Regions from separate parts of the Lysinibacillus sp. FSL K6-0075 genome, predicted to be linked through region 1. Evidence: riboswitches for the same ligand, from Rfam matches in the RefSeq annotation. Region 1 holds a riboswitch; the other holds the start of a gene.
The links. A riboswitch is a leader RNA that binds a small molecule or an ion and turns the genes downstream of it on or off. The one in region 1 is predicted to bind cobalamin.
Positions count from the first base shown of each region.

Region 2: it holds a riboswitch for cobalamin, as region 1 does, so the genes downstream of both, MHB65_RS02665 (ABC transporter substrate-binding protein) here and nikA (nickel ABC transporter substrate-binding protein) in region 1, are expected to answer to the same signal.

Region 1 is NZ_CP151947.1:2,527,531-2,536,412, reverse strand. It holds gene MHB65_RS12430 (NUDIX hydrolase) at 1-362, shown strand, start outside; gene MHB65_RS12425 (hypothetical protein) at 418-699, opposite strand; gene MHB65_RS12420 (hypothetical protein) at 709-1,095, opposite strand; gene MHB65_RS12415 (DUF2089 domain-containing protein) at 1,109-1,474, opposite strand; gene MHB65_RS12410 (ATP-binding cassette domain-containing protein) at 1,665-2,471, opposite strand; gene MHB65_RS12405 (ABC transporter ATP-binding protein) at 2,483-3,256, opposite strand; gene MHB65_RS12400 (ABC transporter permease subunit) at 3,270-4,079, opposite strand; gene nikB (nickel ABC transporter permease) at 4,082-5,035, opposite strand; gene nikA (nickel ABC transporter substrate-binding protein) at 5,107-6,723, opposite strand; cobalamin riboswitch at 6,872-7,065, opposite strand; gene metE (5-methyltetrahydropteroyltriglutamate--homocysteine S-methyltransferase) at 7,220-8,882, opposite strand, start outside.
Region 2 is NZ_CP151947.1:560,481-581,941, forward strand. It holds gene MHB65_RS02625 (hypothetical protein) at 1-218, shown strand, start outside; gene yidC (membrane protein insertase YidC) at 243-875, shown strand; gene MHB65_RS02635 (DUF1934 domain-containing protein) at 1,032-1,463, shown strand; gene argS (arginine--tRNA ligase) at 1,463-3,130, shown strand; gene MHB65_RS02645 (hypothetical protein) at 3,176-3,418, shown strand; gene MHB65_RS02650 (MerR family DNA-binding transcriptional regulator) at 3,384-3,773, shown strand; gene MHB65_RS02655 (long-chain-fatty-acid--CoA ligase) at 3,766-5,268, shown strand; gene MHB65_RS02660 (acyl-CoA dehydrogenase family protein) at 5,270-6,937, shown strand; cobalamin riboswitch at 6,995-7,178, shown strand; gene MHB65_RS02665 (ABC transporter substrate-binding protein) at 7,316-8,281, shown strand; gene MHB65_RS02670 (iron ABC transporter permease) at 8,278-9,279, shown strand; gene MHB65_RS02675 (adenosylcobinamide amidohydrolase) at 9,276-10,736, shown strand; gene MHB65_RS02680 (cob(I)yrinic acid a,c-diamide adenosyltransferase) at 10,749-11,312, shown strand; gene MHB65_RS02685 (heterodisulfide reductase-related iron-sulfur binding cluster) at 11,687-13,918, shown strand; gene MHB65_RS02690 (acetyl-CoA C-acetyltransferase) at 14,115-15,320, shown strand; gene MHB65_RS02695 (3-hydroxybutyryl-CoA dehydrogenase) at 15,320-16,171, shown strand; gene MHB65_RS02700 (acyl-CoA dehydrogenase) at 16,231-17,367, shown strand; gene MHB65_RS02705 (acyl-CoA dehydrogenase) at 17,598-18,734, shown strand; gene MHB65_RS02710 (TetR/AcrR family transcriptional regulator) at 18,738-19,370, shown strand; gene icmF (fused isobutyryl-CoA mutase/GTPase IcmF) at 19,463-21,461, shown strand, end outside.

The DNA.
Region 1 (8,882 bases):
ATTGGGGATTACCTGGCGGTGCATTGGAACTAAAAGAAACGTTAGAGGAAGCTGCTGCTCGTGAGCTTCATGAAGAAACAGGACTTGTAGCGAATGAATTTGACTTGGTGGGTGTTTTTTCAGGGCCAGATTATTATTTCCAATATCCAAATGGGGATGAGGTCTATACAGTTATTCATCTTTATATTGCGAAAAATGTAAGGGGTATATTGGAGATGAAGGATGATGAGAGCTTGAAACTTACCTATTTCAGTAAAAATGAGCTACCAGATCAACTTGAGAAAAGAACGAAACTGCTATTAAACAATCTGGAAGATACATTGTGGGATTTAGGTAGTTCTTTTGCAAAGGATATTCTTTAAATAACAAAGAGCATGCTTTTTATTCAAACATGCTCTAATCATTCTTTCTTGGGTATTATAGTCTAACCTTAACCTCAGTACCGTCCTGAGCTTTGACATCGACTAGCACGAGCCCTTTATAATTTTGTAGCTCCTTGATAATCGGCTTGAGCATTTCTTTGTCGATGAGCGGAAAGGTAAAGTCTATTTTCTTTTGATCGAAGTATGCCTTTGTCCACTTATTAACTTGTTGCTGAATCCATTTGGAAGTTAAAATGGAGAGGACAATGGTTAACACAGCATAGGGAACAGGGACAGTAAAGCGAACGTCTTTTGCTTTCACTTTTACATGCATCATTCGTCGCCTCTATTCAATGAAGACTGCAACGGTATCTCCGTTTGCCGATTTTATATCTACAATTTGTCCATCTAGTTCATTTTCGATCGCTTCAAGAAGAAGATTGATGTCGATATCTTTCACGTATTTTTCCGATTGTGGAATACTCGCTGCGATGCTGTGTCCAGCCATGAGTACGGCTTTGACAAGTTTAATCGGCAAATTCACCGTGACATTATCATTTTCGGTGGATACAACACGGACCTTTAATGTTTTATCTAAATACTTTGTTTTTTCCACAAATTTGTTTCCTGATTCCTCTTTCTGTTGTAACACTTGAATCAGCTCTGAACCTTTATCCGCATCAATTTTCCCCTCTTGAATCATGGTTAACACTTTCGTAATTTCCTCTTTCATGGTCTATTCCTCCCTATTCGTCTTTTAAAAGCTTTATGGCTTCATCCGTTGTGATTTCACCATTTTCCAACATGCTTACAATTTTTTTCTCGTCTACTTCATTTTTCTTCTTTTGAGCATAGCCAAGGGATGAAATAATGTCGTTTAGCTTGCCTCGAACTGTTGGATACGAAACCCCCAGTTCCTTTTCAACCTCTTTAATGTTTCCTCGACAGGTTAAAAATACTTCCACAAAATGAAGCTGATCGTTTGATAAAGATGCGAGCTTAGATAATTCAAATTCATTTTCAATCGTCGTGTGACAATGAGAACACTGTAACTTGGTAATTTTCAAAGTTTTACTGCAGACAGGGCAATTTGTGATTACTTGATAAGCCATAGTGAACTCCTTCCTTTAAGTTAAGTTGATTATATAACAAAGAATTTAAAGAAGTAAATAATAAAAATTAATTATTTTAATTAAAACATAAATAAAGTTAATTTTACAATTGATATTATTAATTTTATTTCTAAATTACTTTAATAATTAAGAAAACCCCATTTTGAATTTTTCAAAATGGAGTTTCTGTTCAATTTGGTCTATCCTTCTTTTTTCTTTCTCGCGGGTGTGATGGCAAAATAGCATTGTATAATTCTTGTGAAGCGGGATGCTGATATACTCCATCCTTCCCAATCTCCTCCACGAGCTGACCATGCTGCATCACTAGGATGCGATCTGACATAAAACGTGTGGCTTGTAAATCATGTGAAATGAATATATAAGCAAGCTGTAGCTCTTTTTGCAGTGATTGTAATAGTTCTATAATCGTCTTTTGCAAAATCATATCAAGACTACTAATGGCCTCATCTAAAACAATCAGTTTCGGCTTTAATGCAAGAGCTCTAGCGATGTTGACTCGTTGCTGCTGTCCCCCACTTAGCTGTGAGGGATAGTTTTGAGCCATTGCCCACTCTAACTCTACACAGTCTAGTAATTCCCTTACCTTCTGTTGTCGCTCTGCTTTGCTAAAATGCTCGAAATTCAAAAACGGTTCTTCGAGTATTTCGAAAATCGTCTGTTTTGGATTAAATGAATGATAGCTATTTTGAAAAACAGCCTGTAAATTTCTTCGTATCATTTTTTTCTCTTTGCTGGGTGCTTCGTATAAATTGATACCTTGAAAGAGCAGCTCTCCGTTTGTTGGTCGTTCAATCCCTAAAATAATGCGTCCTAATGTGCTTTTTCCAGAACCACTTTGACCGACGATTCCGAGACATTCTCCCTCCTGAAGTGAAAATGACATCTTTTGTAATACAGGAATTTTTTGTCCTCGTTGAAATAGGGCTGGTCTTTGAGCATAATGCATGTCTATATTTTTCACGTCTAGCAACGTCATTTTTTTCACCTCTAAAATAGCATTCTTGCTTGTAAAAGCTTCTTTGTATAGGGATGCTGAGGCGCATCAAAAAAATCAAAAACATTCGTTTGCCCAATGATTTCTCCTTGATACATCACAGCCACATCGTCAGCAAGTTCAGCAATGACACCTAAATCATGCGTGACAAGGAGTATGGCAGCATCTGTTTCTGAGCGAATACGATCAAAAAGTGTTAATACTTGTTTTTGATTGATAGTATCAAGAGCAGTCGTAGGTTCATCTGCAATGTAGAGAGAGGCTTGTATCGCCAATGACAGGGCAATCATCACTCGCTGTAGCATGCCTCCACTTAACTGAAAAGGATAGTAGGACAAAAGCTGCTCTGGATGAGGTAAATGGACTTTATTCAAAGCATCAAGGGCAATCTGTCTCATTTCCTTTTTGGTCAGCTTAAAGTGTGCTTTTAATGTTTCTCGAAAATGACTTTCAATCGTTTGAATACGATCGAATACAGTAGATGGGTTTTGCAAAATCATCGAAAGATGCCGGCCACGGTAAGCTCTCAATTTAGCAGCTGAAACGTTCAGTAAATTTTCTTGCTGATAGAGTACTTCACCTTGGGTGACTTGTGCTAAGGACGGTAATGTTTGCATGATGGCATGGCAAAGCATGGTCTTTCCACTGCCACTTTCTCCTATAATTCCTAAGACTCTCCCTTTATAAGCTGTCAGATTGATAGAGGTTAATATATTTTTCTCCCCCATTTTGACTGTGAGGTCTTTCACTTCTAAAACTTTCTCCATAACTTCCCCTTTACTAGTCAAGCTTTTTTAAACGATTTGCTAACTGATTAAACAATAACACAACAAGGATGATGGCAAGTCCAGGATAAAGCATTAATTCAGGATGCTGCCGCATGTATTGCTTTCCTTCATTGATCATCATGCCCCATTCTGGAATCGGTGCCTGCACGCCAAGTCCGATAAAGGAAAAGCCCGCAATTTCTAAAATCACCTTCCCGATATCTAATGCAACAATCGTGACAATAGATGGCAGTATATTGGGTATATAATGGCGTCTAATTAATTGGATACCTGTAGTGCCTGAAATCCTTGCAGCTTGAACAAAGTCTTTCTCATTCATGCCGATACACAAACTTCGGACCATTCTTGCATAATAAATAAGCTGTGTAAAAATGAGTGCTATTATAACATTTTTTAAGCTAGGGCCTAATATACCTAATAGCCCAAATGCAAGTACCAGTGTTGGAAAGGCTAATAAAATATCACATAGTCGAATAAAAAGAAAATCGATTAAGCCCCTTTTCAACGCTACAAAAGCACCTAGTAGGATAGCTAAAACAATGGCAACTAGCTGAATGACGAGCGCTGATCCTAATGAATAACGAATACCTAAAAGGAGGCGTGACAAGATACACCTTCCTAAATGATCTGTACCTAATGGATAGTCCCAAGATGGAACCGAAAATTTCTTAGCTATATCGACAGCTAAAGGATCATGTGGCATTAAAATTGGCGCAAATAGCCCCGACAAGCCAATGATAACAAGGAGCGATAGACTAATGAATCCTGTCAAATTGCTACTTTTTGTTCGTACGAAGTTCATTTTTAATCTCTCCTGCCCTTCATCATTAGATGAGGGTCCAATAAACGATGCAATATATCTGTGCATAAATTGGCAAGCACATAGATAACAGCGATAATTAATACATAGCATTGTACAACTGGGTAATCCCTGTTCATAATGGATTCGATTAAGTACCTGCCGAGTCCTGGCCAGCTAAAAACCTGCTCCACAATGACGGCTCCACCTAGTAGATTCCCGAGGGTCATGCCTAACAGGGATGTCAATGGAATAGCAGCATTTCGCAACACATGACGGATAAGAATCACAGAGCTTTTTAATCCTCTTAACTGTGCATATTGAACATATTGCTGCTGTAATTCTTCTAGGATGGTTGAACGGATAAATTGAACGAACAAGCCAATTGTTGGTAAAGCCAGTGTGAATGCGGGTAAAACTAAATGAGATAGTGTGCCCTTCCCATTTGTCGGAAAGAATCCTAATTTCAAGCTAAATAAATAGAGTAGTAGGAAACCTAGCCAAAAGGTTGGAATCGACACACTCAGGATGGTAAAGAATCGAATGATTTTATCAATGATAGTGTGCTTATACAATGCGCTTATCACCCCAAATGGGATACTTAGCCCTAAAATGAGGACAAACGCAGCAATCGCTAATTCAATGGTTGCGGGTAATTTCGCAAATAGCTCATGTGCCACGGGTAATTTACTAACAAAAGATGTTCCGAAATCTAGCTGTAATACGCCTTTTCCCCATAGTAAATATTGAAGAAGAAACGACTTGTCCGTCCCTAGTTCTTCACGTAATGCCTGAATGGCTTCCTCTGTTGGCGCAACTCTTGCCAAACGTAGAATGACTTCAGCAGGCTCTACTGGAACGAAACGAATAAATACAAAGGTTAGGATGGAAACGCCTAATAAGACAAAGGGCAATGTCAAAATTCTTTTTAAACAAAACATCCATGTCGACTCATACATGCTGTCACTTCCTACTCAATCCTATGATAAAGAGAGAGCTGTCTCTGCTAGACATACTCTCTCTTCCACTTTTATTTTTCTGTAGCCATTTGTGCATAAGGTATATCGTATTCAGATGCACGTGGGGCAAAATCCTTTAGATATGGTTGATAAATCACATTATTTGTTTCGTAAGATATTGGATAGAATAGTGCTTGGTCATGGAACATCGTTAAAATATCCGTATAAAGCTGCACGCGTTCCTCTTCATCCGTGCCTATTAATAATTGGTGGATTTTCGTATCGATTTCTTTGGCGTTTGGTAAGCCTAATTTCGCCTCATACACACCACTAGCATTTGGTGTAGCTGATTCATTTGCAAAGCTATGAGGGTCTGTTGGCGGTCCATTGGTACGCCAGAAATTAATATCTACCTGGTCATCCATCAATTTTTGTAGACCGACCATCACATCTGCACCTTCTAAATTCAACTGTACGCCAATTTTTGCTAATTCACCTTGCATTAATTCTGCCATTGGTTTCTGAATCGCATCGGATGCAATGTAAATTAAATCTAATGATAGTGGTTGTCCATTTTTCGAACGAATTTTTTCTCCATTCTGTAACGTCCACCCTGCCTCATCTAGCAATTGTTGCGCTTTTTCTGGATTGTATAAAATAGGCGCTAAATCTATATTGGCATAAGGAATTGCATCCCAGAACAATGTGTTTGCCACTTTTTCTGTACCATGTGTAATACTGTCTACCATTTGCTCCTTATTAATAGCATATTGAATAGCTTGACGTACCTTTAATTCAGCTAACGGGCCAGATTGTGTATTGAACAGCAGTGCTTTTGTAGACAAAGGCTCAGAGGTAGCTGTTTTATATTTCCCACTGTCTTTTAAATACGTATAGTTATCTAAACTAATAATGCCACGACCATAAATTAAATCTAATTCTTCGTTTTCAAATGCTAATGAAATAGATTCTGAATCAGGGATAATTTTTACTTTTATTTGTTCTACTAGTGGTTTTTCTCCCCAATAGTTTTCATTGCGACTAAATAATGCATATTCGTCCTTTTTGTATTCAGTTAACACCCATGGGCCTGTCCCAATCGGTTCCTTGATAGAATCTTGCGTCGTATCGCCTTCTGGGAATCCGTTATCCCCTAAAAAGCGGAAAGGTCTGACAAAGGCAAGTTCGTTTAAGACAGGATAATAGGGTTCATCCAATTGCAGACGGATGGTAAAATCATCCACTTTTACAACCTCTTTCATATGGTTGACCATGCCCATCCAAGAATGCATGTCTCGATTCGCTAATACGGCATCAAAATTACGGATGACATTATCGGCATTAAAAGTAGTTCCATCTGAATACTTCACATCTTTTCTTAAATGGAAAGTATACGAAGTTTTGTCCTCTGAGATGTCCCAGCTTTCTGCTAGCTTTGGCGTAACCGTGCCATCATCATTGTATTCCACCAAGGATTCATAGACCATGGCTTGGGCAGTCATTTGATTCGGTAAATATGTATGAGGATTCAATGGACCGACATCTAATGGCCAGCCAATTGTTATCATTTTTTCATTTGTTTGTGGTGTCGTTGTCTTCCCCTTTTCTTCATCCGTGCTTGTACAGCCAGCAAGTAAACTGAACGTCAGCACAAGCAGTAAAGGAAGTAAATACTTAGTCAATCTCATTTTCTGTCTCCTATCTCTATTCGTAGTGCAAATAAATCTACTTGTTAAAGAAGAGAGGGCATAAAAAAACCTTATTCTAAAAAAGAATAAGGACAGAAAAACTCACGATGAGCAAGTCTCCATCCATCTCCCTATCTTTCGTAGATCATCAATGAATCTTCTTACAAGCAGGCATTCTGGCTCATGAATCATGATTTTGCTTCACCTTCCCAAGTACTTACTCAGTGGTATTTGAAACAAAACTCCTCATTTACAGCTGCGGGACAGCATGGGATTTTCACCCATTTTCCTTTTAATTGAATGAAAGACGAATTCATTCAAACTTGTAATGATTGCTATGAAATTAGTAATAAACATAACATGCTCCCATGTTCACGTCAATTTTATTTTCTGAATATAATAAATTTCTCCAAACAACATAAAAAGACCAGGTAACTTACCCTGGCCTTTGTTATCTTTTGGAGAGTAGATGTAGTAGATTAAATAAATCATTTCTTTATCTTGATGTAGATTGTTGTACGGCTTGACGCAATGTTTTAGTAGCAGCAACCATATTGGCTAAAGCTGCAACGGTTTCTGTTTCTTTTCTAGTCTTTAAGCCACAATCTGGATTTACCCAAAATTGATGGCGATCAAGAACCTGTAAACTATCTTTCATAATAGTGAGCATTTCTTCCTCACTTGGTACACGTGGGCTATGAATATCATAGACGCCTAAGCCAATTCCTTTTTTATAGGGTTGCACTTGTAGTGACGTGATGAGTTCCCCATGGCTTCGCGATGTTTCAATGGAAATCACATCTGCATCTAGTGCGCTAATCGGTTCGATGAAATCATTAAATTCGCAGTAACACATATGTGTATGGATTTGTGTTTCATCTTTGACACTAGATGTAGCAAGCTTGAAGGAATTGACAGCCCAATCTAAGTAAGCCCCCCACTCTTCTTTTCGAAGCGGTAAGCCTTCTCTTAGTGCTGGCTCATCCACTTGAATAATCGAAATACCTGCGTTTTCTAGTGCTTCCACCTCTTTGCGAAGTGCTAATGCAATTTGATAAGCGACATCTTGACGGGAAAGATCATCGCGTACAAACGACCAATTTAATATCGTCACAGGCCCTGTCAGCATGCCTTTTACAAATCGTTTTGTTAGGCTTTGAGCATAGGCTGATTCTTTTACGGTAATGGGTGAGGCCCACGCAACATCACCATAAATGATCGGAGGCTTCACACAGCGTGACCCGTATGAAACGACCCATGCTTTTTCTGTAAAGGCGAAGCCAGTCAGTTTTTCACCAAAATATTCTACCATGTCTGTACGCTCAAATTCACCATGAACGAGTACATCGATATCTAGGTCCTCTTGTATAGTAATCCAGCGCTTAGTTTCCTCTTCTATAAATGCCTCATAGTCTTTATTTGCTAGTTGTTTCTTTCGCCAAGCATTACGATTTCTTTTCACCTCATCAGATTGTGGGAAGCTACCGATTGTAGTTGTTGGGAACAGCGGTAACGCTAAGGCCTGTTGTTGTATATTTTGACGTTGTGTAAAATCACTTTGTCGTTCAAAATCTTGCGTTGTCACAGTTTGAACAGCTTGATGAATCAACTTGTTTTGGCGGATTGGATGATTTTTTAGAGCCTCAATCGCCTTCATACTTTCTGAAAAATTATGTTGTAAGGAACCATCTTTATCTCGTCTAAATTTAGTCAGCCCCGTGATTTCTACGATTTTTTCATCTGCGAAGGCCAAAGCCTGCTTTAAAACAGGGTCAAGTTCATTTTCAAGAGAGGTTGTGATTGGAACGTGCTGTAGGTTACTTGATGGTTGAATCCATAGCTCTTCGGCATGACTTAGCTGTTCAATGGCTTGAATCGTTGCGTTGACCTCTGCAAGGTTTGAACGCCAAATATCACGGCCATTTACAACCCCAATTGCCAATACTTTATCCTGCGGGAAACCAAATTGACGCAGTGACTCCATATTCCCTTTATAGCCATGAACAAAGTCTAGGCCAAATCCTTGAACAGGCAGCGTAATCAATGTTTCATAGGCACATAATGCTTCAAAATAAGTCTGTAGCATAATCTTAGCCCCTGGAACGGCAACGGCTAACTGGTCGTAAATTTCTTGCACCAGCTTTATCTCTGCTGGATCA
Region 2 (21,461 bases), 2.0 Mb from region 1:
TTTGGCTATTAGCTTCTTTGATTTTAACTGTCCTAAGTGTTCATTTGCATCTGTATCTCGTCAATAAAATAACCGTTCAACAAGTGAAGGACGAAGAGCTTGAAGTGGACTATAATATCACGAATACTTGGACTCCACCTATGCTAACGTGGTTTGTACTGTGTATTAGAATGTCCGAAGATAATGAGGAAGAAAGTGTATCTCCTAGTTTGATTTAAACTTTTAAACTAGGAGGAATATCATTGTTAACATTTCTAGCACAACCTATTATTAACGTCATTCATTTTATTCATTCTTTTACAGGCAGCTATGCACTTAGTGTCATTGGCATTACGATTGTAGTCAGATTAATTCTTATGCCGTTATTTATTCAATCGGCAAAACATCAAAAGCACTCAAAAGAATTAATGACTACCATTAAGCCTGAATTAGATGCGCTTACGGACAAATATAAGAATAGTCAAAGCGAATCTGAAAAAAGAGTGGTACAACATAAAATCCAAGAGCTAACTTCAGATTCATTGAAAAGTTCTTTAGTAGGTTGTTTACCAATCATCATTCAATTACCTATATTATTTTCACTGTATTACGCGATTAAGTTAGATTCAGTGATTGCCAGTGAAAATTTCCTTTGGATGAATTTAGGTACGATTGATATTGGGATTTCGATGATTGCTTGTTTGATTTATTTAATTCAAAGTTATATCGCCTTAGAGAAAAGCCAACCGTTAAATATAAAGATAATGGTATTTATTAATCCAATCATGATCCTCATTTTTAGTCTGTTCAATCCAGCGATTATCCCAATCTATTGGACAGTTAGTGCTTTATTGTTAATAGTTCAACAATTGATCATAAAAAAATGGTATAGATAAAATGAAATCCTCTCTTTCAGTTATTGGAAGGAGAGGGTTTTTATTTACTCTCATAAACTTGTTGTGGACCTTTACATCACTTCTATCTTGAAAAAACATAAGTATTCATCCTATAATAAAAAGGTTATAGTAAAAGACTAAAAAGGGGCATCCGTTATGGCGAACGAAGTAAGATCGCAAGTGAACATTAAGCTCATTTCTACCATTCGTCCAAGTGATGGAGAGTCCGAAAGTTATGAAATGTGGCTCAAAGGGCAGCTACTTGAAAAAGCAGGAAGCCTGTATTTAAAATATGATGAGGTGCAGGAGGATAAAATCATCCGCACAACGATGAAGTTAGGTCATGAAAAGGCATTGATTATGCGTGCGGGAGCGGTTAGTATGCGACTACCACTGAACATAATTGAACAACAAAAAGGGCATTATGAAAGTGAGTTGGGTTCCATGCCACTCGTTATTGACACAAAAAAAATGACGTTTACAAAACAGGCAATAAGCGGAGATTTCCATGTACAGTACGATTTACTAATGGGTGGGCAATCCGTTGGCAACTATACATTAGATATTACATTTACGGAGGTACAATAATGAACGCAGTAGAACAAGTACAACAGGCTATTAAAGCAGCGATAGTGCAGGCTGTTGAAAAAGCAGGCTTAGTTGAGGCTGGCACAGAATTATCGATTCACCTGGAAACACCAAAGGATAAAGCAAATGGTGACTATGCAACAAACATTGCGATGCAATTAACGAAGTTAGCTAAAAAGCCACCTCGTGCTATTGCGGAAGCTATTTTAGAAAACCTGGAGACAGCAGGTACAGATATTGAAAAAATCGACATTGCTGGTCCTGGCTTCATGAATATCACAGTACGTAAAGATTTCCTAACTGGGGTAATTACGCAAGCTCTTGAGCAAGGTACTGACTACGGTCGTTCAAATGCTGGTGCAGGAGAAAAGATTCAAGTGGAGTTCGTTTCAGCAAACCCTACTGGAGACCTTCATTTAGGTCATGCTCGTGGAGCTTCTGTTGGAGATTCCTTATGTAATGTGTTAGATATGGCTGGTTACAGTGTCTCTCGTGAATATTATATTAATGATGCAGGTAATCAAATTAATAACTTAGCTTACTCATTAGAAGCTCGCTATAAACAAGCATTAGGAATGGAAGCTGAGGTGCCAGAAGATGGCTATCATGGGCAAGATATCATTGATATTGCAGGTAAATTAGCAGACGAGCATGGTGAAGCTATTCTAGCAAAATCAGATGAAGATCGTTTTGCCTTCTTCCGTCAGCAAGGTTTAGCTTTAGAATTGGATAAATTAAAAACAGACCTAGCAAACTTCCGTGTGAATTTTGATGTCTGGTATTCTGAAACATCTCTATATGAAAACGGTAAAATCGAAGTAGCATTAGATAAATTAAAAGCCAATGGTCATGTGTTTGAAGAGGATGGTGCCACTTGGTTCCGCTCTACAACATTTGGTGATGATAAAGATCGTGTGTTAATTAAAAATGATGGGTCATTCACATATTTAACGCCAGATATTGCTTACCACGAAGACAAAATTGTCCGTGGCTTCGATAAATTAATCAATATTTGGGGTGCTGACCATCACGGTTATATTCCACGTATGAAAGCAGCGATTCAAGCACTTGGCTATGATCGCGATACGTTAGAAGTGGAAGTTATTCAAATGGTTCAGCTTTATAAAAACGGTGAAAAATTCAAAATGTCTAAACGTACAGGGAACGCAGTAACAATGCGTGAGCTTGTAGAAGAGGTTGGCCTTGATGCAGTTCGTTACTTCTTTGTCAAAACAGCGGGCGATTCTCATATGGACTTTGATCTTGACCTTGCTGTCTCACAATCGAATGAAAACCCTGTGTACTATGCACAATATGCGCATGCACGTATTTCGTCTATTTTACGTTCAGCAAATGAACAAGGCTTTGCTGCTACAACAGAACATCTCAATCTGTTAACAGCAGAAAAAGAAATTGATTTATTGAAAAAGATTGGCGATTTCCCGAGAGTGGTAGCGGAAGCAGCGAAACACCGTACACCACACCGTATCGCAAACTATATTCAAGAAACAGCAGCTGCATTCCATAGTTTCTATAATGCAGAAAAAGTTTTAGATGCTTCAAACAAAGAGTTAACAGAGGCTCGTTTAGCGTTAATTACGGCTGTCCGCACAACAATTGCGAATGCACTACGTTTAATTGGTGTATCTGCACCGGAAAAAATGTAATACCTTTTTAAGCGCCTAACATGAAATGTGTTAGGGGCTTTTTTAATGGATAGAAGGCTGAAAGTGAACGATAAAGTTCTACAAGTGGCGGATATAACCGTAAAAGTGACGGATAGAAAGACTCGAGAAACGGATAGACCGTGGAATATTAGCTGTTTCAAACTTTATTTTTCTGTTAATTTCGAAAATTTTGTTGAAGTTTACGTTAACGTCAATGGTATACTGTTGCCAATTAGGAAAGGGGGAGATGGCTTTGAAGACGATTCAGGAGGTAGCAAAGGAGTTTAATGTATCTACACGGACAATTCGTTATTATGAGGAACTTGGGCTTCTTTGTCCTCATCGCTCATCTACCAATCAACGAACCTTTTCCAAAAAAGAATTGGCGAAGCTCAAGCTTATTTTCAGAGGCAAGCGTTATGGATTTTCTCTGGAGGAAATCAAAGAGATGGTTTTACTATTTGATTTTGATCGCTCGGGAATTCAGCAATTAGAACGAACGGTTGAATACGGAGAACAAAAAATTCAAGAGATTGAGAGTAAAATAGCTGAGCTGACGCAGATGAAACATGAATTACAACAAATGCATGGCATGTTTAGTGAAAAATTAGCGACTTTAAAGGGAGAGATGCACGATGAATAGTTCCAATTTATTAGCACGTAATGCCCGTAAGTATCCGAAAAATGAAGCCGTTATTTGTCATGGCAGAAGCGTTACCTATCAAGATTTAGATGAGCAGGTGACACGTTTCAGTCATGCTTTGCTAGAGCAGGGAGTAAGGCAGGGTGATAAGGTAATCATCTTCATGCCAAACGTTTTAGAGTTTGTTGTCAGTTACTTTGCTATTCAGCGTATCGGAGCGATTGTTGTGCCAGTCAATGCGAAATTTACATTGCAGGAAGTAGAGTACGTGGCGCAGCATGCAGAAGCGAAGGCAATTGTCGTTCATGAGGCTATTTTTGCTGCAGTTGAACAGCTAGCTGTGATTCCGGTAAAAATTAAAACAGGTCAAGAAAAAGTGGGTTGGCTTCAATATGAAACAATGCTTCAAAATGCTAGCACACAACTGATTGATTGCCAGCTGCATGAAGATGACCCTTCCACGATTTTGTATACATCTGGTACAACAGGGAAACCAAAGGGTGTGTTATTTAGCTATCGTAATATTTTAACAGTGGCACAAATGATTGCTGTTGAAATGGAGGTAAAGCCTGAGAGCCGTATTTTGCTCATGATGCCATTAACACACTCGGCGCCATTGCATTTATTTTTAATGGCAGGCGTATTGGTAGGCTCAACAAATGTGTTAACACCAACTTTTACACCTGATTTATTCATTGATGCCATTGAACAGGAGAAAACCACACATTTCTTTGGTGCACCTGTTGCTTATTTATTAACGGCACAGATGCCAAGATTACAATCGGCTGATTTGTCTTCAATGAAATGGTGGGTGTATGGTGGGGCACCATTATCCCAAAATGAAGTTCATTTCATTCAGCAGGCATTCCGAACAAATAATTTAACTTGTGTATATGGATTAACAGAGGCTGGACCAAGTGGTTCATTATTATTTGGCAAGGAGCATGAAACAAAGGCTGGAAGTATAGGGCAGCGGGCGCCGCTTGGTACAGAGTTGCGTATTGTGAATGACAACGGAGAAGATGTAAATGTAGGCGAAGTAGGGGAAATTGTTTTGTTAGGTGAGGGCAATATGCTTGGCTACTATAAGGATGAAGTAGCAACGAATGCCGCCTTCATTGACGGTTGGTTAAAAACAGGAGATTTAGCTCGTAGGGATGAAGATGGTTTTATTTGGATTGTTGATCGTAAAAAGGATGTCATTATTTCGGGTGGTGTCAACATTTATCCGAAAGAAATTGAAGATTGCTTATTAGGCTTTGAAGGGATATTCGAGGTTGCTGTGATTGGTGTACCCCATCCACAATGGGGGGAAACTGTAAAGGCAGTATATTCCGCTAAACAAGACATTGATGAGGAAGCGCTGAAAGCTTATTTAGAGGAACATCTGGCAAAGTTTAAAATACCACGTATTTTCGAAAAAGTGGAAGCGCTACCACGCAATGCATCAGGTAAAATATTAAAACAATCTTTGAAGGGGCAAGAGGTGAGATAGCATGAAAGTATTACAACAAGAAGAAATGCGTACTACGAACTTTTTTACAGAGGATGAAACGCTTCAAAAAATATTAGAAATGATGTTAGATAAAGAGTTTTTGTCCTATGCCCATCGAGAGTTAACAGATTTTGGAGAGCTATGTGCAGGTGATATTGATGTGAGGGCAAAGCATACAGATCGGCAGGGGGAGCCTCGCCTTCAAAGGTATGATGCCTATGGGGAAGAGATATCAGAGGTTTGGGTCAATGATGGTTATAAGAAAACGATTGAAGAGACATATAGTACGGGTATTGTCGGCTATGTGCACAAGGATATTCCACAGCTAGGTCACAAGGGGAATTATGTTTATAGCTTTGCGCAAGGTTACTTATTGTCTCATGCAGAGCCTGGTTTTTATTGTCCCGTGACATTGACGATGGCTACTGCCTACCTATTAGATCATTATGCGGATGAAGAGGTGAAGCAGCGTTTCTTACCTCATGTTTGTGCAACAGGCGACACAGAGTTATATGAAGGTGCGACATTTTTAACAGAACGTCAAGGAGGCTCAGACGTTGGCGCGAATGTTGTGGAGGCGAGAAAGGATGGCGCTGCGTATCGCCTATATGGTGAAAAATACTTCGCATCCAATGCGGGCATGTGTGGAGTAGCGATGGTGTTGGCACGACTAGAAGATGCGCCAGCAGGTTCCAAAGGCTTAACGTTGTTTGCAGTTCCTTGGCACAAAGAAGATGGAACAGCCAATCATCTTCGTATTCGCCGACTGAAAGATAAGTTAGGCGTTCGAGCAGTTCCTTCAGGTGAGGTAGAATTTGATGGTGCACTTGCCTATGTTGTAGGGGAGCAAAATAAAGGGATTTATTACATGCTAGAAGCACTAAATCTCTCAAGAATTTGTAATGCAGTAGCTTCAATTGGCATTATGCGTCGTGGCTTTTTAGAGGCAAAACATTACGTAACCAATCGTTATGCATTTGGCAAGCCTTTAACACAATACCCTATGGTTCAGGATACTTTAGGTAAATTTGCGGCTAAGTTGCATGTGGAAGTAGCGACAGTTTTTGATCTTATTCAATTATACGATAAAGTGACGAGTGGACAGGGAACACAGCAAGACCTTATTATGAATCGTTTATATATTGCCATTATGAAAAAGGAAACAGCAGAGCAAGCCGTTCATTATGCTAGTGAGGCAATTGAATTACACGGAGGTAATGGCTATATCGAAGACTTTGTAACGCCCCGCTTATTAAGAGACGCACAAGTGTTGACGGTGTGGGAGGGGACGGCTAATATTTTGGCCTTAGAACTCATTCGGTTAGTAGATAAGTTTCATGCACATGAACTGTTTGTACAGGAGATGGAGGAACGCTTAGAAAAATTAGCTAACAGCTCGTTAGTACAAATCGTTAAAGAACAATTAGCGAATATGGCTGTGAAATTACAAATCTTTAGCGCTTTAGACGCGGCAACGAAAACTTTTGAAGCAAAAGATATGGCGAAAAAAATGGCTCATCTTTATGAAAGTGTTGTAGCAGTAGAATGGGCGCATAAATTTGGTGGGAAATATGAAAAACTAGCGGACGTTTATTTAGAGCAGACGTGGTCATTAAGAGAAATGGGTGCTCAAATGAAAACAGTCCAATATTTTTCTGAAATTGTATAATAGCTTGGGAGTCGTCTTGAATGGAGGCGACTTCTTTCATTTTCATGTATAATGAAATCAACTGAATATTGTAAAGGTTCTTTACTTAAGTAAAGTGAAAAGGGAAATCGGTGTAAATCCGATGCGGTCCCGCCACTGTAAGTGTGAGTTTTTTCAAATGATGCCACTGAAGATTTCGGGAAGGCTTGAAAAATCGCAAGGAGCACAAGCCAGGAGACCTGCCTTTATAACAGACATGACAACCTACGAGGATAGGGTGGTGGATTTTGTATCAGTTTTTTTGGTGCGATTTTGCCCCCTCATCATTCAAAGATGAGGGGTTTTATTTTGATGCAGAATAAAGTGAAATGTCGCACGGATCAACGAAGGAGGATTCACATGAAGAAATTTTGGAAAATAGGATTATCAGCATTTTTAGCAGTAGGCTTGCTAGCTGCTTGTGGACAGGAAGCAAAAGATAACAAGCCAGCTACTGAGCAGCAAACACAGCAAGAAACAGCACAGGATGAAGCAACATTCCCAATGACTATAACAGATGCCCTTGGCAAGGACATTACTCTTGAAGCACCTCCTGAGAAAATTGTTTCACTTATTCCAAGTAACACTGAAATCCTTTTTGGACTTGGTTTAAATGATGAAATAGTTGGTGTTACTGACAACGACGATTATCCACCAGAGGCAGCTGAGAAGGATAAGGTTGGCGGAATGGAATACGATATTGAAAAAATTATTGCCTTAAAACCAGATATCGTTTTTTCACACGAATCTAGCATGTCTCTTTCAGAAGAGGCTATTGCACAGCTTGAATCAGCAGGTTTGAAAGTGTTTGTAGTAAGAAATGCACAAGACTTTAATGAAACATATACGACAATTGAGCAACTTGGTCGTGCTACAGGGAAATTACCAGAGGCTGGAAAAATTGTTGCTAATATGAAGGCCAAAGTAGAAGAAGTTTTGACTAAAGTCAAGGATGTTGAACCAAAAAAAGTGTTAGTCGAAGCATCGGATGAGCCAGATATTTATACAGCTGGCAATGGCACATTTATGAACGCAATGCTTGAAATGATCAATGCAGAGAATGTAGCTGTAGATGGTGATAATTGGTATAAAATTGATGCAGAACAAATTATCGCGAAAAATCCAGATGTCATTGTGGTGACATATCATTATGTACCAGATATTTTAACGAAAATACCAAAACGTGCGGGTTTTGATACTATTAATGCCGTAAAAAATAATGCGATTGTACAGGTAGATGAAAGTACAACGAGTCGTCAGGGACCACGTTTAGCAGAAGGTCTAGAAGAATTAGCAAAAGCGATCTATCCTGAGGTATTTAAGTGAAAAAAATAGCACTAGCCTATGCACTAACATGTACGCTTCTTCTTATTAGCATCTGGTGTGGCGTAGCGATAGGCTCAGTTCATATTCCATTAGAAGTATTGTGGAATAAGGCGGCTGATGAAACAGCCGCCAATATCTTTTGGAAAATTCGCTTGCCTCGCGTGTTGTTAGCAGGACTAGTGGGGGCATCTCTAGCTATTGCTGGAGCAGCATTCCAAGGTTTATTAAAAAACCCATTAGCAGACCCATACACACTAGGGGTTTCATCAGGGGCTTCTGTTGGTGCTGTTATAACAATCTTTTTTAGTATTTCTATCCCTGTCGTCGGTTTGTATGCTCTACCAACCTTTAGTATGATCGGTGCTATCATCACGATGGTAGTTGTCATGAGCTTCGCTAGACTCGTAGACCGTTCATTGAAAATGGAAACATTGATATTAACAGGTGTTATTTTTAGTTCATTTTTAGGTTCCCTTATTTCATTAATGATTGCTTTATCTGGTGAAGAATTACGTCAGGTAATAGGCTGGTTACTTGGTTCTGTATCGATGCGTGGTTGGCCATATGTCCAAATGATCTTTCCATTTGTTATTGTAGGTTCAATTATGCTATGGACGCAAAGACGAGAGCTAAATGTTTTGTTGTATGGTGAAGAGCGAGCAAAACATTTAGGTGTTAATGTGAAGCGTAGTAAATATCTGATACTAGCAGGTGGCTCCATGCTAACCGGAGCAGCTGTAGCGGTTTCTGGCACAATTGGCTTTGTAGGATTAGTGGTGCCGCATATGACAAGGATGATTTGGGGTTCTGATCATCGCCACTTATTACCATTATCTTTTTTCAATGGTGCAACATTACTCATTATTTGCGACTTAGTAGCACGAACAATCATTGTGCCAAGAGAGCTACCAATTGGTGTTATTACGGCATTTATTGGAGCACCTGTTTTCTCCTATATTTTTTATAAGCAGCGAAGAAGCAAGGGGGTACGGGCATGATTGTTGTTGAACATCTATCAGGTGGCTATGAAGATGTACCAATCGTCAAGGATATTAGTTTTACCGTTGGAAAAGGGAAAATTCTTGGCATTCTAGGGCCGAATGGTAGCGGGAAATCCACACTATTAAAAGTAATGAGTGGTATTTTACCAGCTACTGCTGGAACTATTTCGATTGATGGACAAAATATTCTTTCTTATAATGCTCGTGCTTTGGCGCAAAAGATGGCTGTATTACCACAGCTTCATGCAAATGCTTTCTCGAATAGTGTGAGAGAGGCAGTTTCACTAGGGCGCTACCCGCATCAAACAGGCTTTTTCTCAAGTTGGTCTGCACAAGATGAGCAGGCTGTTCAACATGCCATGCTTCAAACAGGTGTAAAGCGATATGAGCATACGCCTATGGAATTTTTATCTGGCGGTGAACAACAAAGAGTGTTTGTAGCACAGGCCTTAGCTCAAACAGCAGAAATTCTATTACTGGATGAACCAACTAATCATTTAGACATTGCACACCAACGTCAAATTTTAGATATGGTTCGGAAGGAAGCGATGGAATGTGGTTTAACGGTTGTTATGGTACTACACGATATGAATCTAGCCTCGCTTTATTGCGATGAATTATTACTTATGGAGAGTGGGCAAGTGAGAGCACTTGGGGCACCACATGAAGTATTAATTGCCTCCCAAATTGAAGAAGTTTATCAAGCGCGGGTGACTACATATGCACACCCTGAAATACCAAAACCGCAAATTACAATGATGCCTGCAGCAACTGACTACCAACAGCGAGCTGTCATTAAAAAAGAGCATTTTACGATAACGGAACACTATATTCAACTTACATCAGAGCTTCCTTTGAAGACCGTATCCTCTGCCGTTCATAACCCGGGTATTGGTTGGCATAATTGCTTATTAAATCGCTCAGTTCCTGGTGATTATGTCATCAGTGATGTAAAAAGAGAAGTTAGTGATTTTTTGCAAAGGGAGAATTTTTCTCCTACAAATACTGTTGTGATGCTAACAGCAGTGCCAACAGCGCTAGTGGCAATTAATGAATTTTCAGCACCTTTTGGCAGTATAATCGTAGCTGTAACAGCTGGCGTAGGCAATGCAGTTGATGTCTCTCGTGTTCACGAAAGACAAGATGAGCCATATATTGGTACTATTAATACATGGGTTATTATTAATGGTTGTTTATCCGAAGAGGCATTTTTTCAGGCATTGATGACAGCAACTGAGGCAAAAACCAAGGCGTTGCAATCAGAAAATATTCGTGATGAGCGGAGTGGGACTATTGCGACAGGTACTGCTACAGATAGTTTGTTAATTGCAGCGACTCAAAAAGGAGAAGAAATGCTGTATGGTGGCCCCATTACGGACGTTGGTAAAGTGATTGCAAAGGGTGTCTATGAAACAACAGTTCAGGCGATTAGGAATTATAAAAATGAATTTTAGGAGATGAGAGAAATGAAGCTTTACACGAAAACAGGCGATACGGGGAAAACAAGTCTTATTGGAGGACGTGTTGATAAAGATAGTTTACGTGTTGAAACATATGGGGCAATTGATGAATTAAATTCCTTTATTGGGAAGGCCGTAAGTGAATTAGATCAAGCGCTTTTCAAGGATATTTTAACAGACCTAGAGACAATTCAGCATGAGCTGTTCGATGCTGGTGGAGACCTTGCCAATGTGATGAAAGAACGCCAATATAAGTTAACAGAGCAACCGATTGAAGTACTCGAAACTCGTATAGATGCTTTATCAGACGAAGCGCCACCATTACAACGTTTTATTTTACCAGGAGGTGCACCAGCAGCTGCAACTTTACACATTGCACGCACAGTTGCACGTCGAGCAGAGCGTGAAATGGTGACGCTAATGAAAGAGGTTGAAGATGTGCCAAAGGTTGTACAAAAATATTTAAATCGATTATCAGATTATTTATTTGCAGCTGCACGTGTTGTAAATGCACGATTAAATGTAGCGGATGTTGAGTATATTCGTAGCGGGAATGTTTTTAAAAAATAAAAGTTTGATTTAGTAAATGTTTTTGTACACATAATAAAACATCGGATACTAAAGCCTCCTTCCTCTATAGGGGATAGAGGTTTGTTTGCTTTCTTCAGCAAAAGTTCAAACGTCTACTGAATATGTAACATTCGGTAAGGTATAATTGATAAGGAAAGTAAAAAAATGCTACCTTGGAAAAATTCAGGGTGGCTTTTTTTCTTGTAAAATGTAAGAATATAAAATTATCAGAAATATTTCCGTTTTATGTTGACTGAATGCTCACTCATTTATTAGAATAGGAATATAATGATAAAGTGAAGTACATTTCTGTATGAACTAGCAAATTCGTCACAAAGAGAGAAAATTACGACAAACTAAAGGGGGGACCAACCATGAGTCCATTATTAATTGCTAACATTGTCTTAACAGTCGTGGTTGTGCTTTATGCAGTAGGATTGTTCTTCTACCTGTTGAAAACACGCTATAAGTATGTGCAATTGGGGAAAAAGGTTGAGTTTGATGAAAGTGTTAAAGAACGACTTCGTTATATTATGGTCAATGTATTTGGTCAAAATAAGCTATTAAAGGATCCAAAGAGTGGTTTAATTCACGTTATGTTTTTCTATGGATTTTTGATGGTGCAGTTAGGGGCAATTGATTTAATCTGGAAAGGACTAGCACCAGAATCACATCTGCCACTAGGCATTTTCTATGGTGTCTTTACATTCTTCCAGGAGCTTGTAGTTTTAATGATTTTAATTGCGGTAGTGTGGGCATTTTACCGCCGCTATGTTGAAAAACTAGTGCGTCTAAAACGAGGATGGAAAAATGGTCTTGTATTAATTTTCATTGGTGGGTTAATGGTATCTACATTAATCGCTAATGGTATGGGATTAATTTGGCATGGTGAGGGATTAACCTATACGGAGCCAGTTGCTTCAAGCATTGCTGCTATTTTTGGCTTCCTACCTACATCAGTGGCTGCTGGCGTATTTTATGTAATGTGGTGGGCACACCTTTTAATTCTATTAACATTCCTTGTTTACGTACCGCAATCTAAACATTTCCATTTAATCGTTAGTCCACTTAATGTTTACATGAATCGTTTAGATCGTGCGGGTACATTAACACCAATCGATTTCGAGGCCTTAGAAGAAGCAGGGGAAAATGCTGAAAGTGAAGAGGATATGCCTTCTATTGGAGTGGGACGCATACAGGACTTCACACAAAAGCAAATGCTCGATCTATATTCTTGTGTAGAATGTGGACGTTGTACAAACATGTGTCCAGCAACAGGAACAGGAAAAATGCTGTCGCCAATGGATTTAATCGTGAAATTGCGTGATCATTTAACATTTACGGGCGCAGTTGTAACAAAACAAAAACCGTGGGTGCCTTATCAATTCTTTGCCAATACAAAGGGTAATCAGCTTGCAATGGCAGCTGGTGCTGAAGGTGCTGTAATTGAAGATATCTACAGTCCATCTTTAATAGGCGAAGTCATTACAGAAGAAGAGATTTGGGCTTGTACAACTTGTCGTAACTGTGAAGATCAATGCCCAGTAATGAATGAGCATGTTGATAAAATTATTGACCTACGTCGTTATCTAACTATGACTGAAGGAAAAGTCAATCCAGATGCGCAACGTGCTATGACAAATATCGAGCGACAAGGTAATCCTTGGGGCTTAAACCGTAAAGAAAAAGAAAATTGGCGCGATCTAGATCCAACAATCCAAATTCCAACTGTAAAAGAGCTGAAAAAATCTGGTGAGGAAATGGAATATTTATTCTGGGTTGGTTCGATGGGAGCTTTCGATAACCGCTCTCAAAAAATCGCTTTAGCATTCTGTCGTTTATTAAACGAAGCTGGTGTGAAGTTTGCAATCTTAGGTAATAAAGAGAAAAACTCTGGGGACACACCTCGCCGTTTAGGGAATGAATTCTTATTCCAGGAGCTAGCTACAGCGAATATTGATGAGTTTGAGAAAAACGAAGTGAAGAAAATTGTGACAATCGACCCTCATGCCTACAATATCTTTAAAAATGAATATCAAGACTTTGGCTGGAAAGGCGAAGTGTATCATCATACTGAATTATTAAATCAGTTGATTGAAGAAAATCGTCTAGCGCTAAACTATGAGGTTCATGAAACGATTGTCTTCCATGATTCTTGTTACTTAGGCCGTTACAATGATGTCTATGATGCTCCACGTGAAATTCTTCGAGGCATCCCTGGTGTGAAGCTTGTTGAAATGGAACGTAACCGTGAAACAGCGATGTGCTGTGGTGCTGGTGGTGGCTTAATGTGGATGGAAGAACACGTAGGGAACCGTATTAACGTAGCACGTACAGAGCAGGCTCTCGCAACAAATGCATCGGTTATTTCATCGGGCTGTCCTTACTGTTTAACAATGTTAGAGGATGGTACAAAGGCAAAAGAGGTTGAAGATTCTATTGGAACATTTGATGTTGCAGAATTACTAGAGCGCTCAGTGTTCGGCGAAAAAGTAAAGGCTATTCAACCTTCTTCAGAGGAAACAGAAGAAACATTTGAAGAAGTGGTAGCATCCGTAGAAAAGGCTCGCCAAGACGAGAATCCGGAAGCGAACGCAGAAAAATGATTGCTATTGCAGAAATATTTTAGTTATCTGAAAAATATAAATTGCACAATAAAAAATTGTTTTGTAGAATAAGATTAAATGGGAATGGGAGTTGAGATAGTAAACTCCCATTTTTCCTCGATAGAAGTCGAGCGAGCGTTCAGTCAATAATGCTTTACAACTTCATCGAGAACGTAAAACAAAAGGGGTGTTTTACTTGAATAGAGCTGTAATTTTAGCAGGAGCAAGAACTGCATTTGGTAAATTTGGAGGTTCATTATCAGCATTACATGCAAGTGATTTAGGTGCGATTGCGATTAAAGGGGCATTAGAGAAAGCAAATCTTGCATCTGAGGAAGTAGATGAGGTAATTTTAGGTTCTGTTTTACAAGGGGGACAGGGTCAAATTCCTTCTCGACAGGCTGCGCTGAAGGCCAATTTACCAACAGCAGTAAAAACAGAAACAATCAATAAAGTTTGTGCGTCAGGGATGCGTGCAGTGACATTAGCAAATCAATTGATTCGTTTAGGGGACGAAGAAGTGGTTATTGCTGGTGGCATGGAATCTATGTCCAATGCGCCATATTATCTTCTGAATGGTCGAAATGGTTTGCGTATGGGAGATTCAACAATGGTAGATGGCATGCTTTATGATGGTTTAACATGTGCTTTCGATAAAGCGAGACCGCATATGGGCAGCTATGGTAATGCAACAGCTAAAGAATTCTCGCTAAGTCGAGAAGAACAGGATGCTTGGTCAGTTCGCAGTCATGAACGCGCGCTAGCCGCAATTGAAAAAGGTTACTTTGCAGAAGAAATCGTACCAGTAGAGATTCCTCAACGAAAAGGTGAACCACTTGTTGTTGATACAGATGAGGCACCAAGAGCAGGTACGTCTTTGGAAATACTGGCGAAGCTAAAACCAGCCTTTGACAAGGATGGCACGATTACAGCAGGAAACGCACCTGGGGTTAACGACGGAGCATGTGCACTTGTCATCATGAGTGAGGATCGTGCAAAACGTGAAGGTAGAGAACCATTGGCAGTAATCATTGGTCATGAAGAACTTGCGATTGAGCCAGAAAACTTCCCACAAACACCAGGTCTTGTTATTAATAAATTACTGAAAAAGACCAATAAATCATTAGCAGATATTGATTTAATAGAAATCAATGAAGCCTTTGCAGCAGTCGCTTTAGTCAGCAAGCAGTTGGCAGATTTAGATGCAGAAAAAGTGAATGTTAATGGCGGTGCAGTTGCTTTAGGTCATCCTATTGGGGCATCTGGTGCACGCATTATATTAACACTTGCACAGGAATTGAAGCGTCGTGGCGGTGGTATCGGCATTGCTGCAATCTGTTCAGGCGGCGGTCAAGGTGATGCAATTATGATTGAAGTACCAAAAACAGGGGGACTGAACTAATGGGAATTCAAAAGGTAATGGTCATTGGTGCAGGGCAAATGGGCTCTGGTATTGCCCAGGTTTGTGCACAAGCAGGCTTTGATGTGAAATTGAACGATATCAAGCAAGAATTTTTCGAGCGTGGATTAGGGGTTATTACGAAAAATTTATCACGTGATGTAGAAAAGGGTCGTAAAACAGAAGATGAGAAGACTGCTGTTCTAGGTCGAATTAGTATGTCACTAGATTTACAGGATGCTAGTGATGTAGATATTATCATTGAGGCAGCTGTAGAAAATATGGAAATTAAGCAATCCATCTTTAAGCAACTGGATGGCATTGCACCAGCACATGCTATTTTAGCTACGAATACATCTTCACTGCCTATTACAGAAATCGCAGCAGTAACAAATCGTCCAGAGCAAGTAATTGGTATGCACTTTATGAATCCTGTACCAGTTATGAAACTTGTCGAAATCATTCGAGGCTTAGCAACAACAGATGAAGTATACAAAGCTGTTGAAGAGATGACGGTCAAATTATCGAAAACACCAGTAGAAGTGAATGACTTCCCAGGATTTATTTCAAACCGAATCTTACTACCGATGATTAATGAAGCGATTTACGCACTCTATGAAGGTGTAGCTACGAAGGAAGCAATTGATGATGTAATGAAGCTTGGTATGAACCATCCAATGGGGCCATTAACATTGGCAGACTTCATTGGTTTGGATACATGTCTTTACATCATGGAAATTTTACATGAGGGTCTAGGAGATAGTAAATATCGTCCTTGCCCACTGCTACGTAAATACGTTGCAGCAGGCTGGCTAGGTAAGAAATCAGGAAGAGGCTTTTACGTTTACGAATAATCCTATGGGGATGGGGTTATTTAGATGTTTGGGGACAACTTAGAGGGGTGACATTATAGATGCATTTGCAATTTACAGATGAGCAAATTATGATGCGCGATATGGTTCGTCAATTTGCTCAGGAAAAAATTCAACCATGGGTAGAGCGAATGGAAGCGGGAGAATTCCCACGTGAGCTTCTACAGCAAATGGGTGAACTTGGCTTAATGGGAATTACTACACCAGAAGACTTAGGTGGCTCTGGTATGGATTTTACATCGTATATAATTGCGATTAATGAACTATCAAAAGTAAGCGCTGTAATGGGCGTTATTTTATCGGTGCATACTTCGGTTGGAACAAATCCAATCATTTACTTTGGGAATGAAGAACAAAAGAAACGTTATGTACCAAAACTTGCAGCAGGAGAATATTTAGGCGCATTTTGTTTAACGGAACCAGGTGCAGGCTCAGACGCTGGCTCTCTACAATCAAAGGCAGTGCGTGATGGCGATGAATATGTTATTAACGGCTCCAAAGTATTTATTACAAATGGTGGAGAGGCTGATGTATATATTGTATTCGCTTCTACTAACCCTGCTGAAAAAACAAAAGGTATTTCGGCATTTATTGTCGAAAAGGGGACACCTGGCTTAATCATCGGAAAAGATGAACATAAGATGGGCTTACATGGCTCACGTACTGTTCAGCTGACATTCGATAATTGTCGCATTCCAGCCGACAACCTACTTGGGGAAGAGGGAGAAGGCTTTAAAATTGCGATGGCCAATTTAGATGTTGGCCGAATTGGCATTGCGGCACAGGCTTTAGGGATTGCTGAAGCAGCACTAGAGGCGGCTACTGCTTATGCTAAAGAACGTATACAATTTGGCAAACCAATTGCTGCACAACAAGGTGTTGGCTTTAAGCTTGCTGATATGGCAACAGCTGTTGAATCGGCGAAACTATTAGTCTATCGCGCAGCAGATTTACGTGCAAAAGGTTTACCATGTGGAGCAGAAGCTTCAATGGCTAAACTTTTCTCATCACGAACAGCGGTACAAACGGCAATAGAAGCGGTTCAAGTATTCGGCGGCTACGGCTATACGGAAGATTATCCGGTAGAGCGCTATTTCCGCGATGCAAAGGTTACAGAAATCTATGAAGGTACAAGTGAAATTCAAAGATTAGTCATTAGTAAACATTTACTGAAATAAAGCCTGATGTTAGGAAGGGTACAAACCGTTCCAGAGAGGAAGACACGCTCATAAAGTGTGTTGATCCGCTCTAAAAAGTGAGAGAGGCGCTCTATTAAGAGAAGAAACCGCTCCAAAGTGGTAGAAATCCGCTCCTAGAGAGTGTAGACCCGCTCTAAAATAAGGGAAACCCGCTCTAACAACAATCAGGTAACACAGAACAGAGTCTAATTAAAAAGGGGAAATGGACAATGAACTTTCAGTTAACAGAAGAGCATGAACAATTACGTGAAATGATTCGTGATTTTGCTATAAATGAAGTGGCGCCAACAGCTGCTGAACGTGACGAAAATGAAGAATTTGACCGTGCGATTTTCGATAAAATGGCGGAGCTTGGGTTAACTGGTATTCCATGGCCTGAGGAATATGGTGGTGCAGGATTTGACTACCTTGCATATGTCATTGCTGTCGAGGAACTATCACGTGTCTGTGCTTCGACTGGGGTAACATTATCTGCGCATACTTCACTGGCAGGTTGGCCACTTTACAAGTTTGGTTCAGAAGAACAAAAACAAAAATACCTTCGTCCAATGGCTGAAGGCAAACATATTGGTGCGTATGGTTTAACAGAACCAGGATCAGGTTCAGATGCAGGCGGTATGAAAACATATGCAAAACGTGATGGCGATGATTATATTTTAAATGGCTCAAAAATCTTTATTACGAATGGTGGAGTAGCAGATACTTATATTGTATTTGCAGTAACAGATCCAGAAGCAAAACACGGCACATCCGCATTTATCGTGGAAGCTGGGTTTGAAGGTTTCTCTGTAGGGAAGAAAGAAAAGAAATTAGGAATTCGTTCATCTCCAACAACAGAGATTATTTTTGATAACTGTCGTGTTCCAAAAGAAAATCTATTAGGTGCTGAAGGGGAAGGCTTTAAGATTGCCATGACGACACTGGACGGTGGACGTAATGGTATTGCGGCTCAAGCAGTAGGGATTGCACAGGGAGCATTAGATGCAGCAGTAGACTACGCCAAAGAACGTGTGCAATTTGGTAAACCAATCACTGCAAACCAAGGCATTTCCTTTAAATTAGCAGATATGGCAACTCAAATAGAGGCTTCTCGACTTCTTACATACCAGGCGGCTTGGTTAGAGTCTAATAACCTACCATATGGTAAGGCATCTGCAATGGCGAAATTAATGTCTGGCGATACGGCTATGAGTGTAACGACAGAGGCGGTTCAAGTATTTGGTGGCTATGGTTATACAAAAGATTATCCAGTAGAGCGCTTTATGCGTGATGCTAAAATTACACAAATTTATGAAGGTACGCAGGAGATTCAACGTCTTGTTATCTCGCGTATGCTAACGAAATAATTGATGACTGAAAAAGATAAAAGGCCCCAAGTACAGTCAACTGTAAAAGATGAAAATTTAATCGCCATTCGTCGTGAACAAATGATTCAAGGAGCTATTAAGCTATTTAGAGAAAAAGGCTTTCATCGTGCCACGACGAGAGAGATTGCAAAAGCTGCTGGCTTTAGTATTGGTACTTTGTATGAGTACATCCGAACGAAAGAAGACGTTCTTTATCTTGTTTGTGATAGTATCTATCACCATGCAATGGAGCGACTTTCAAGTTATGAGATTAAAGCAGGAACAATTGATGAGTTGAAAGAAATGATTAGGGAATATTTCCTGCAAATTGATAGCATGGTTGATGAGCTAACAATCATGTATCAAGAAACAAAATCATTGTCAAAAGAAGCACAACGCTATGTCTTTAGTAAAGAGTTTGAAATGGTTGCCACATTTGAACGCTTGTTACAACGATGTGTGCAGTCTGGCGAACTAACAATGACAGACAAGCAAATCCATTTAGCAGCCAATAACTTAGTTGTTTCAGGACAAAGCTGGGCGTTCCGCAAATGGGCATTACATCGTCAGCATTCCATTGACGAATTCATTGACATGCAAATCACTTTGTTCATTTCAGGCATAAAGGGGTTCTAATATTTTGTAAGGGGTTTGTCGGCAATTGCATATAGCGATATTGCAATTGCTGGCTTTTTTTATTCAATAAGGGGAGAGAGTGGGGATTTCATATGACAAAGGTAGAAGTATATCGTCCAAAAAATCACGTACGTTTTGTGACAGCATCAAGTCTTTTTGATGGACATGATGCTTCCGTCAATATTATGCGACGCATTTTACAATCGAGCGGTGTAGAAGTAATCCATTTAGGTCATAACCGTTCTGTTGAAGAAGTCGTGAATGCTGCGATACAAGAAGATGCACAAGGTATTGCAGTTTCTTCTTATCAAGGCGGGCATATGGAATACTTTAAATATATGTATGATTTACTGCGTGAAAAAGGGGCACCACATATAAAAATTTATGGCGGTGGTGGAGGAGTTATTTTACCGCGTGAAATTAAAGAGCTTCATACGTATGGCATTGCAGGGATATTCTCACCTGAGGATGGCCGTGTTTTAGGGCTACAAGGAATGATTAATGAGCAAATTAAAGGAACAGATTTTCCAACTGCAACGGGTAATTATTTAGAGAAATTAAAGTCCTTAACGCCGGAAACGCCAGAAATTTTAGCTAATCTAATAACAGCAGCTGAGTCAAATGACGACGAAGCTACGAAGGAAATGCTAGATGAGGTACGAAAGCTTTCAAAAGGTACACCAGTAATGGGGATTACAGGAACAGGTGGTGCAGGGAAATCTTCATTAACAGATGAACTGATTCGCCGCTTCCTAAAAGAATTCCCAGATAAACGTGTAGCCATTCTTTCAGTCGATCCAACAAAGCAAAAAACGGGTGGAGCATTGCTTGGGGATCGAATTCGTATGAATGCTATCTTTAATAACCGTGTTTATATGCGTAGTTTAGCAACACGTGGCTCTCGTACTGAATTATCTGCATCGATTGGTGATGTGCTAGATGTAGTACGTGTAGCAGGCTATGACCTAATCATCGTAGAAACAAGCGGTATTGGTCAAGGGGATGCCGAAATTACAAAGTACACGGATCTATCTATGTATGTCATGACAAGCGAATTTGGTGCGCCAACACAACTTGAGAAAATTGATATGATTGATTTTGCAGATGTTATTGCTATCAATAAATTTGAGCGAAAAGGCTCAGAGGATGCACTAAGACAAGTACAAAAACAATATCAACGTTCACGTGAGCTTTGGGATGAATCACTTGATAATATGCCAGTTTACGGTACAATTGCTAGCCAATTCAATGACAAAGGAACAAATGCATTATTCGCAGCTCTCGTTAAAATTATTAACGAAAAAACAGGTTTTAATTGGGAAACAAGTTATGAGCAATTTGCTAAAACGCAAAAGCAAGATGTCATCATTCCAAACGATCGTCGTTATTATTTACGTGAAATTACTGACACTGTTCGTGGCTATCATAAAAAATCAGAGCAACAGGTGGCATTTGCTCGTCGACTATTCCAATTAGAAGGCGCTATTGCAGCAGTGAAAGAAAAAGCGCCAGATGATGCACTTGTTGCATCGCTTACTTCTTTAGCAGAAGGTGTTAGAGATGAATTAACAGCAGAATCAAAGCGTATATTGGACAATTGGCAGGCTTTAAAAGAAGCTTATGCTGGCGATGAATTTGTGACGAAAGTTCGTGATAAAGAAATTCGCACCATCCTTAAAACAACAAGTCTATCTGGCACAAAAATTCCAAAAGTGGCATTGCCGAAGTTTGAAGATTATGGTGAGATATTGCGTTGGGTTTATAAAGAAAATGTTCCTGGCGAATTCCCATATACGGCAGGTGTTTTCCAATTCAAACGTGAGGGTGAAGATCCGAAACGCCAATTTGCTGGCGAGGGGACACCAGAACGTACAAATAAACGCTTCCACTATTTATCAAAGGATGATGATGCAAAACGTTTATCTACAGCATTTGATTCGGTAACACTGTATGGTGAGGACCCAGATTACCGTCCAGATATTTATGGTAAAGTCGGGGAATCGGGTGTATCCATCTGTACACTTGAGGACATGAAGAAGCTATATGCAGGCTTTGATTTATGTGCACCATCTACATCTGTATCGATGACAA